Regions from separate parts of the Thiomonas sp. SCN 64-16 genome, predicted to be linked through region 1. Evidence: predicted binding sites of a transcription regulator. Region 1 holds the regulator's gene; the other holds the start of a gene.

Region 1 (4,183 bases):
CACAAGAGAAGTATGGCGATGGCTCTGTAATGGTTGGTGGTGGCCAAAACCCCAATCTCAAGATCTGGATGCTGGGTGCTACCGTGCCCGTTGGCCCTGGCGCTATTCTCGTCAGCTACGGCCAGCGGAAGGACAGCAACCTGGATCAGTCCACCGTCAAACAAGCTGCCATCGGGTATACCTACGCACTGTCGAAGCGTACCAACCTGTACACTTCTTACGCCCACATCAGCAACCAAAACAATGTCGATCAGTACGTCGGCGACGCAACGTTGTTTAGCTCCGGTTCGATGGGTGGGCAGTCTTCCAGCGGCTTCTCCCTGGGCATCCGTCACAAGTTCTGATCAGCGCAAGCTGCTCTAGCAACTGCTTTGAAAGCCGCCTTCGGGCGGCTTTTTTTCGACTGTATAAATCGCAAAAAGGCCAGGGAGCGGTCGTGTTGCGGCAGGCATAATGCCCGCACAGGGAGGGTTGTTCAATGTACATTGTTCTACCGGTCGACGGATCGACTTACACCGCGCGGGCTGCGCAGGTTCTGGTGCAGCAGGTGCGGCAATACAAGGAGCCGCCGCGCATTACCCTGCTCACGGTGGCGCTGTCCATCGGCACGCCGCTGGCGCGCGCGCAACTGAGCAAGGCCACGCTGGACGCGTATTACCGCGACGTCAGCGCGCAGGCGCTGGCGCCCGCTGAAGGCGTGCTGAAACAGGCCGGGCTGGCGTTCGAGTCTCGTTTTGTGGTGGGCGATCCGGCCGAGCAGATCGCCTCCGAGGTGGCGCGCCTGCAGCCCGACCTGCTCATCATGGGCACGCACGGCCACTCGGCGCTCAAGGGCTTCGTCATGGGCTCGGTGGCGAGCAAGGTGGTGGCGTCCACCACGGTGCCGGTGCTGCTGGTGCGGTGAGCCGCCGCGACGGCGCGTTAACAGGCCCTACCGCTGGCTCAGCGCATTGCCCACCAGCTTGGAGGTGATGTCCACGATCTGGATCATGCGGTCGTAGGCCATGCGGGTGGGGCCGATGACGCCGAGGGTGCCGACCACTTTGCCGTCGGCCGCATAGGGTGCGGTAATGACGGAGAGTTCTTCAAACGGCACGGCCTCGCTTTCGCCGCCGATGTAGATGCGCACGCCATCGGCACGGGCGGAGGCATCCATCAGTTTGAGCAACTGGGCTTTTTGTTCGAACAGATCGAAGAGTTGGCGCAGTTTGCCCAGATTGCCCGCAAAGTCGCCGATGCCGAGCAATTGCTGTTGCCCGGAGATGACGACTTGATCTTGCGGTTGCTGCAGCGCCTGACTGCCGGCCTGCACGCCGGCCTGCATGAGGGCGACGAGTTCGCTGCGCAGGTGTTCGACTTCGCTGCCGAGCTTTTGCGTGACCTGCTCGAAACTCAGGCCCGAAAAATGGGCGTTGAGGTAGTTGGTGGCGGTATTGAGTTCGTTCTGGCTGAGGGCGTGCGGCCAGTGCAGCATGCGGTTTTGCACATCGCCCTCGGGGCTGACGATGATGAGCAGAATGCGATGTTCACTCAAGCGCAGAAACTCGATGTGGCGAAACGCGGCGCTGCGCTGCGGCGCCAGCACCACGCCGACGAATTGCGACAGGCTGGACATGAGCTGCGCCGCGCGCATCATCACTTGCTGGGGCGGGGCGGTGTCGATGTGCTGTTGCAGCGTCTGCGGCAGCAGGTCGGTTGGCATCTGCGGCTGGGCGGTGAGCATGGTGTCGACAAATACCCGGTAGCCGCGCGGGGTTGGAATGCGCCCGGCCGAGGTGTGCGGGCTGGCGATCAGGCCCATGTCTTCGAGATCGGCCATGACGTTGCGGATGGTGGCCGCGGACAACTCCAGCCCCGAAGCGCGCGACAACGTGCGCGAACCCACCGGCTGACCGTCGGCGATGTAGTGTTCGATCAGGGTTTTGAGCAGCAGTCGGGCGCGTTCGTCCATGAGCAAATTTTAGGCCGCAGACGGCGCGCGGGCACGACACGCTACGCTGGACTTGCGCCTGTGCTGTAATTTGCCGCCAGGGCGGTGTTCTCCGCCGTGCCTCAACTTTGAACCCCATGCCCCGTACCGTGTTCCAGCAGGTCTTGCTGATCGGCAAGTATCAGGCGCCGCAGGCGCAGCGCAAACTTGGCGAGATTGCCGCGCGGCTGAGCCGGGCCGGAGTGGAGGTCTGGGTGGGCGAGCTCACCGCGCAGCACACCGAGCTGCCTTACCCGGTGCTGCGCAGCAGCGAACTGGCCGAGCGCACCGCGCAGGGCGGCTGGGTGGCGGTGGTGCTGGGCGGCGACGGCACCATGCTGGGTGCGGCTCGCAGGCTCGCTCCGCTGAAAGTGCCGCTGGTGGGCATCAACGCAGGGCGGCTGGGCTTCATGACCGATATCGCCGACAGCGACTGGGAGCCCGCGATCGACGGACTGATGGCCGGCGACTTCGAGCGCGAGGAGCGCGCCATGCTCAGCGGCGCGGTGGAGCGTGCGGGGCAGACCATTTTCAGCGCCATTGCGGTGAATGATGTGGTGGTCAATCGCAACGGCGCGTCGGGGCTGGTGGAGCTGAAGGTGGAGGTGGACGGGCGCTTCATGTATGTGCAGCGGGCAGACGGCCTGATCGTCGCCACGCCGACGGGCTCCACGGCCTATGCGCTGTCGGCCTACGGGCCCATTCTGTACCCCAGCGTGGACGGTGTGGTGCTGGTGCCGATTGCGCCGCATACCCTGTCGAATCGCCCCATCGTGCTGCCGGGCGGTGCCGATATCGTGATCGAGGTCGTCACGCCGCGCGACGTGAGCGTGAACTTCGACATGCAGAGCTATGCCGAGCTGATCGGCGGCGATCGCATCCGCATCGGGCAGGCGCCGCATCGCTGCGTGTTTCTTCACCCGCCGGGTTGGAGCTATTTCTCCACCCTGCGCCGGAAACTTCATTGGCATGAAGTGCCCGATGAATCCTGAAAATTTGCGTCTTTTCCCACTGAGCCATGCTGCTGCATCTGCATTTGCGCGACTTTGTCATCGTTCCCGAGCTCGACATCGATCTGGCGGGGGGCTTCACCGTGCTCACCGGAGAAACCGGCGCGGGCAAATCCATCCTGATCGACGCGCTCAAGCTAGCGCTGGGCGAGCGCGCCGACAGCAGTGTGGTGCGCGCGGGGGCGCAGCGCGCAGAGATCAGCGCCGAGTTCAGCCTGAGCCCGCCGCTGGCCGCCTGGCTGGACGAGCAGGGATTCGCCGCCGAGGCCGACACGCTGCTGCTGCGCCGCGTGATCGACGCGCAGGGCAAGTCGCGCGGCTTTCTCAACGGCAGCCCGGCTACCGCCGCGCAACTCAAGGCCGCGGGGGAATGGCTGGTGGACATTCATGGGCAGCACGCCTATCAGGGGCTGGTACGGCGCGAAGTCGTCACCCACCTGCTCGACGGCTACGCCGGGGCGCAAGACGAAGCCCGGGCCGTCGCGCTCGCCTGGGCCCAGTGGCGCGATGCCGACGCGGCCTTGCAGCAGGCCAGGGGCGACGTCGGTGCGTTGGCCGAGGAGCGCGAGCGCCTGCAGTGGCAGTGCGAGGAACTCGATCGCCTGCGTCCTGCCGAGGGCGAGTGGGCCACGCTGGAGAGCGAACACAAGCGACTGGCGCATGTCAGCAGTCTGCTCGAAGACTTCGCTCTGGCGCAGGGGGCGCTTGACGGCGAGGACGTGAGTGCGCTGTCTTTGCTGGCGCAGGCGCAGCAGGCGCTGGAGCGAGCGGCGCAGGTCGATGCCGGGCTGCAGCCGCTGGTGCAGCAGATCGACGCGGCGCAAACCAGCCTGAGCGACCTCAGTCACGAACTGCGCCGTCTGGCCGAACGTACCGAGGCCGACCCGCAGCGTCTGGCCGAACTCGACGCCCGGCTTTCGGGCTGGATGAATCTCGCGCGCAAGCATCGCGTGGCGGCGGCCGACCTGCCGCAAACCCATCACGCCCTGCGAGACAAACTCCAGCAGCTCGACCGCAGTATCGACCTGCCCGCGCTGGAAAGCGCCGAACAGGCCGCGCAGGCCATGCTGCAGAAGGCGGCGGCCAAGCTGAGCACCAAACGCCGCAAGGCCGCGCAGCAACTGGCCAAGGCGGTGCAGGCGGCCATGCAGGAACTGGGCATGCCCGGCGGGCGATTCGATGTGGCGCTCACCCCGCTCGACGC
Region 2 (4,183 bases), on a different contig from region 1:
CGGCTGCTGGGCGCCTTGGCCGCGCCCGGATCGAGGCGATTGATCGGGCGAGGCACTGCGGGGCGGCGGCGCGGCGCGGGCCGCCTGTGCACGCTCGCGTATTTCCGCTTCCAACCGGGCCGTGGCGGCAAGGCGCTCGGCCTCGCGCTGCGTGCGCTCACGCTGCGCGGTCTGTTCGGCTTCTCGCGCAGCCGCAGCCGCGGCGGCTTCTTTCTCCGCCTGCTGCTGTTTCGCGCGCTGCAGTTGCGCCTGGGCCTGCGCTTGCCGATCAGCGGCCTCCTGCGCCTGTCGCTCGGCTTGCCGCCGGGACTGCTCGGCCTCGGCTTCGGCCCGTCTCGCCTCTTCAGCCCGGCGCGCCTCTTCGTCTCTCAATGCCTGTGCATCGCGCTGCACCTGAAGTTGCGCCGCCTGAAGTTGTGCCGCCTGCTCGGCTTGCTGGCTCGCCTCATTCTGAGGATGGGGAGCAGCGGCCTCTGGGGGCTGCATCGGCTTGACCTGAGTCGGCAACAACGCGCCGCACTGTCGGCAAAACTTGGCGTTTTCTTGGTTCTGCGTGCCGCATTGGGTACAAAAACGTGGCATGTTGGCCCCCAGATCGAAATGGCAACGATCTTAGCGAGAGCGTTGACAGCTTCATGCGTTTTTCATGACAAAAAAGCCCGCCATCCTTACGGATGGCGGGCTTGCGTTGCAGCAGGCTGCTGAACGGGACCTGGAATTACATGCCCATGTCGCCCATGCCGCCCATGCCGCCGCCGGGCATGGCGGGTGCGCTCTCGTCCTTCGGCGCCTCGGCCACCATGCACTCGGTGGTCAGCATCAGGGCCGCCACGGAGGCGGCGTTCTGCAGCGCGGTGCGGGTGACCTTGGTCGGGTCGAGAATGCCCATATCCAGCATATCGCCGTAGGTGTCATTGGCGGCGTTGAAGCCAAAATTGCCCTTGCCTTCAAGCACCTTGTTGATCACCACGCTGGGCTCGCCACCGGCGTTGGCAACGATTTCGCGCAGCGGCTGTTCAATGGCACGCAGCACGATCTTGATGCCAGCTTCCTGATCGTGGTTGTCACCCTTGATCTCGCCTGCGGCCTGACGGGCACGCAGCAGCGCCACGCCGCCGCCAGCCACAATGCCTTCTTCCACCGCAGCGCGGGTAGCGTGCAGGGCGTCTTCGACACGAGCCTTCTTCTCTTTCATTTCCATCTCGGTGGCGGCGCCGACCTTGATGACGGCCACGCCGCCAGCCAGCTTGGCCACGCGCTCTTGCAGCTTTTCGCGGTCGTAATCAGAGGTGGCTTCTTCGATCTGGATGCGGATCTGCTTGACGCGCGCTTCGATGTCCGCGGCCACACCAGCGCCGTCGATGACGATGGTGTTTTCCTTGCCCACCTCGATGCGTTTGGCCTGGCCCAGATCGGCCAGCGTGACCTTCTCCAGCGTCAGGCCGACTTCTTCGGCGATGACCTTGCCGCCGGTCAGGATGGCGATGTCTTCCAGCATGGCCTTGCGACGGTCACCGAAGCCCGGTGCCTTGACGGCCACGGTCTTGAGGATGCCGCGGATGCTGTTGACCACCAGGGTAGCCAGCGCTTCGCCGTCCACGTCTTCAGCGATGATCAGCAGCGGACGGCTGGACTTGGCCACTTGCTCCAGCGCGGGCAGCAGGTCGCGGATGTTGGAGATTTTCTTGTCATGCAGCAGCACGAACGGGTTGTCGAGCACGGCAACCTGTTTGTCCTGGTTGTTGATGAAGTAGGGCGACAGATAGCCACGGTCGAACTGCATGCCTTCGACGATGTCGAGTTCGTTTTCCAGGCTCTTGCCGTCTTCGACGGTGATCACGCCTTCCTTGCCCACCTTGTCCATCGCCTCAGCGATGATCTGGCCGACATTCGCGTCGCTGTTGGCCGAGATGGAGCCGACCTGCGCGATTTCCTTGGTGTTGGAGCAAGGCTTGGAGGCCTTCTTCAACTCTTCGACCAGCGCGGTGACCGCTTTGTCGATGCCGCGCTTGAGGTCCATCGGGTTCATGCCGGCGGCCACATACTTCATGCCTTCGCGCACGATGGCCTGGGCCAGCACGGTGGCGGTGGTGGTGCCGTCACCGGCGTTGTCGGAGGTCTTGGAAGCGACTTCCTTGACCATCTGCGCGCCCATGTTCTGCAACTTGTCCTTCAGCTCGATTTCCTTGGCCACGGACACACCGTCCTTGGTCACGGTGGGGGCGCCGAACGAGCGCTCGAGCACCACATTGCGGCCCTTGGGGCCCAGGGTCGTCTTGACAGCGTTGGCGAGAATGTTCACGCCTTCCACCATGCGGGCGCGGGCGTCCGCACCAAAAATCACGTCTTTTGCAGCCATTGAAATTCTCCGTAAATTTGCAGTTGAAGCAGGAATCAGATCACGCGAATGACGTGAATTACTTCTCGATGACGGCCATCAGGTCGTCTTCGCGCATCACCATCAGTTCGTCGCCGTCGACCTTGACGGTCTGACCGGCGTACTTGCCGAACAGCACGCGGTCGCCCACCTTCACTGCCATGGCCACCAGCTTGCCCTGGTCGTCATGCTTGCCCGGCCCCACGGCCAGCACTTCGCCTTGATCGGGCTTTTCCGCCGCGCTGCCCGGGATCACGATGCCCGAGGCGGTAGTGGTTTCTTGTTCGATACGCTTGACCACGACACGGTCATGCAGAGGGCGCAATTTCATGCAAATCTCCTGAAGTTTGTGGAAAACCGGGCGCCTGCTCGGAGCCCAATGACAAACCGCCTCCCGGACGATGCCCGGAACTGACGGCCAGAAACTCATTTTGAAGGCGCGTACATGACAGTGCGATGAAGCCGTTGTTAGCACTCACCTTCAACGAGTGCTAATTATAGGGACGGACTTTCGGGTTTCAAGAGCCAGCGCACAAACCCTGCAAGCGGAGGTGATCGCCAAGAAGTCCGCCGAGAGGTCGCCCGCCGCCTCAGTGCCCAGCCAACCGTGTCACCAAATGTACGTAAGGTAAATGTTGGAAAGAATCGACCGTTCGTCGCCAGATTCACACCGTTCGTCGGCTCGCTGCGGCAGTTTGTGCAAAGCAATTCCACAATGCGCGCAAGGAGAGTTCATCCATGCAGCGCAACCGCGGTTTCACCCTGATTGAACTGATGATCGTCGTGGCGGTCGTCGCCATTCTGTCGGCCATCGCCATTCCGGCCTACACCAGCTACGTTACTCGCAGCAAGCTGACCGAGGCGTTCTCGAACCTCTCCAGCATGAGCGTGGCCCTGCAGCAGTACTACCAGGACAACCGCACCTATGTTGGCGCTCCCATCTGCGCGACACCGCCCGCCGGAAAGGATTACCAGTTCAGTTGCCCCACCCTGACGGCGACGACTTTCACCCTCACCGCCACGCCGACGGGCGGCCTCGTCGCACCCAGCTACGCCATCGACCAGGACGGCAATAAATACACCACCAGCGTGCCCGCCTCAGGCTGGGTCATGCCACCCGGAACCAGTTCCCCGCCTTTGCCTGCTGGAACCACATCAAACGGCTGGGCGCGCGATCAATCCGGAAACACCTGACATGTCCCTCATCAAGTCACGTCAGACGGGCTTCACCCTCATCGAAATGATGGTGACCATCGCCATCGCCGCCCTGCTCGGCCTGATGGTCGTGCCCAATCTGGTGAGCATGGTCGATTCCGGCAAAACCTCGGTGCTGGTCAATAAGTTTCCCCAAGACGTGGCCTGGGCGCGCAATCAGGCGGTGACCACGCAGCAGCCGGTCACCATCACCCTTGGGGCAAACAACACCTGTACCTGGAGCACCAGTGTGGGCGGAACGGTGATTGCAGAGCACTCAATGTCGCCAAGCCAAATCGCCGCCAGCTATCCGGGCATTACCTGCAGCATCACCGGCGGCAACACGCAGACGCTCACTTTCGATAGCCAAGGCTTCATCAACACCGCGCCCACCATCACCGTGACCGCTGCGCAAGGCCAGACCTGGACGCTGCAGGTACTCGCCTCCGGCAGTGTGATTCTCAACGCCAACACCGCATCATGACGCTCCAGCCCCCTCCTCCCGCTCGCGCAGCCGCAAATCAGGCCGGCATGTCGCTCATCAGTGTGCTGGTTGCCATCGTCATTTTCGGCCTGGGGATGCTGTCGATCGCATCGCTCTATAGCCTGGCC

Evidence for each region. The regulator HrcA, encoded in region 1, represses chaperone genes, less so after heat shock. The targets are predictions, from matches to a motif close to TTAGCACTCNNNNNNNNNGAGTGCTAA.
Region 2: a site for HrcA is predicted at 2,846-2,872, ahead of ABT24_RS00335 (co-chaperone GroES). Genes of this name have one in related genera too.

Annotation. Positions count from the first base shown of each region.
Region 1 is NZ_MEGQ01000078.1:910-5,092, forward strand. It holds gene ABT24_RS14935 (porin) at 1-344, shown strand, start outside; gene ABT24_RS14940 (universal stress protein) at 479-904, shown strand; gene hrcA (heat-inducible transcriptional repressor HrcA) at 932-1,951, opposite strand; gene ABT24_RS14950 (NAD kinase) at 2,068-2,961, shown strand; gene recN (DNA repair protein RecN) at 2,988-4,183, shown strand, end outside.
Region 2 is NZ_MEGQ01000001.1:74,560-78,742, forward strand. It holds gene ABT24_RS00325 (zinc ribbon domain-containing protein) at 1-582, opposite strand, end outside; gene groL (chaperonin GroEL) at 719-2,359, opposite strand; gene ABT24_RS00335 (co-chaperone GroES) at 2,418-2,708, opposite strand; gene ABT24_RS00340 (type IV pilin protein) at 3,116-3,571, shown strand; gene ABT24_RS00345 (GspH/FimT family pseudopilin) at 3,573-4,055, shown strand; gene ABT24_RS00350 (type IV pilus modification PilV family protein) at 4,052-4,183, shown strand, end outside.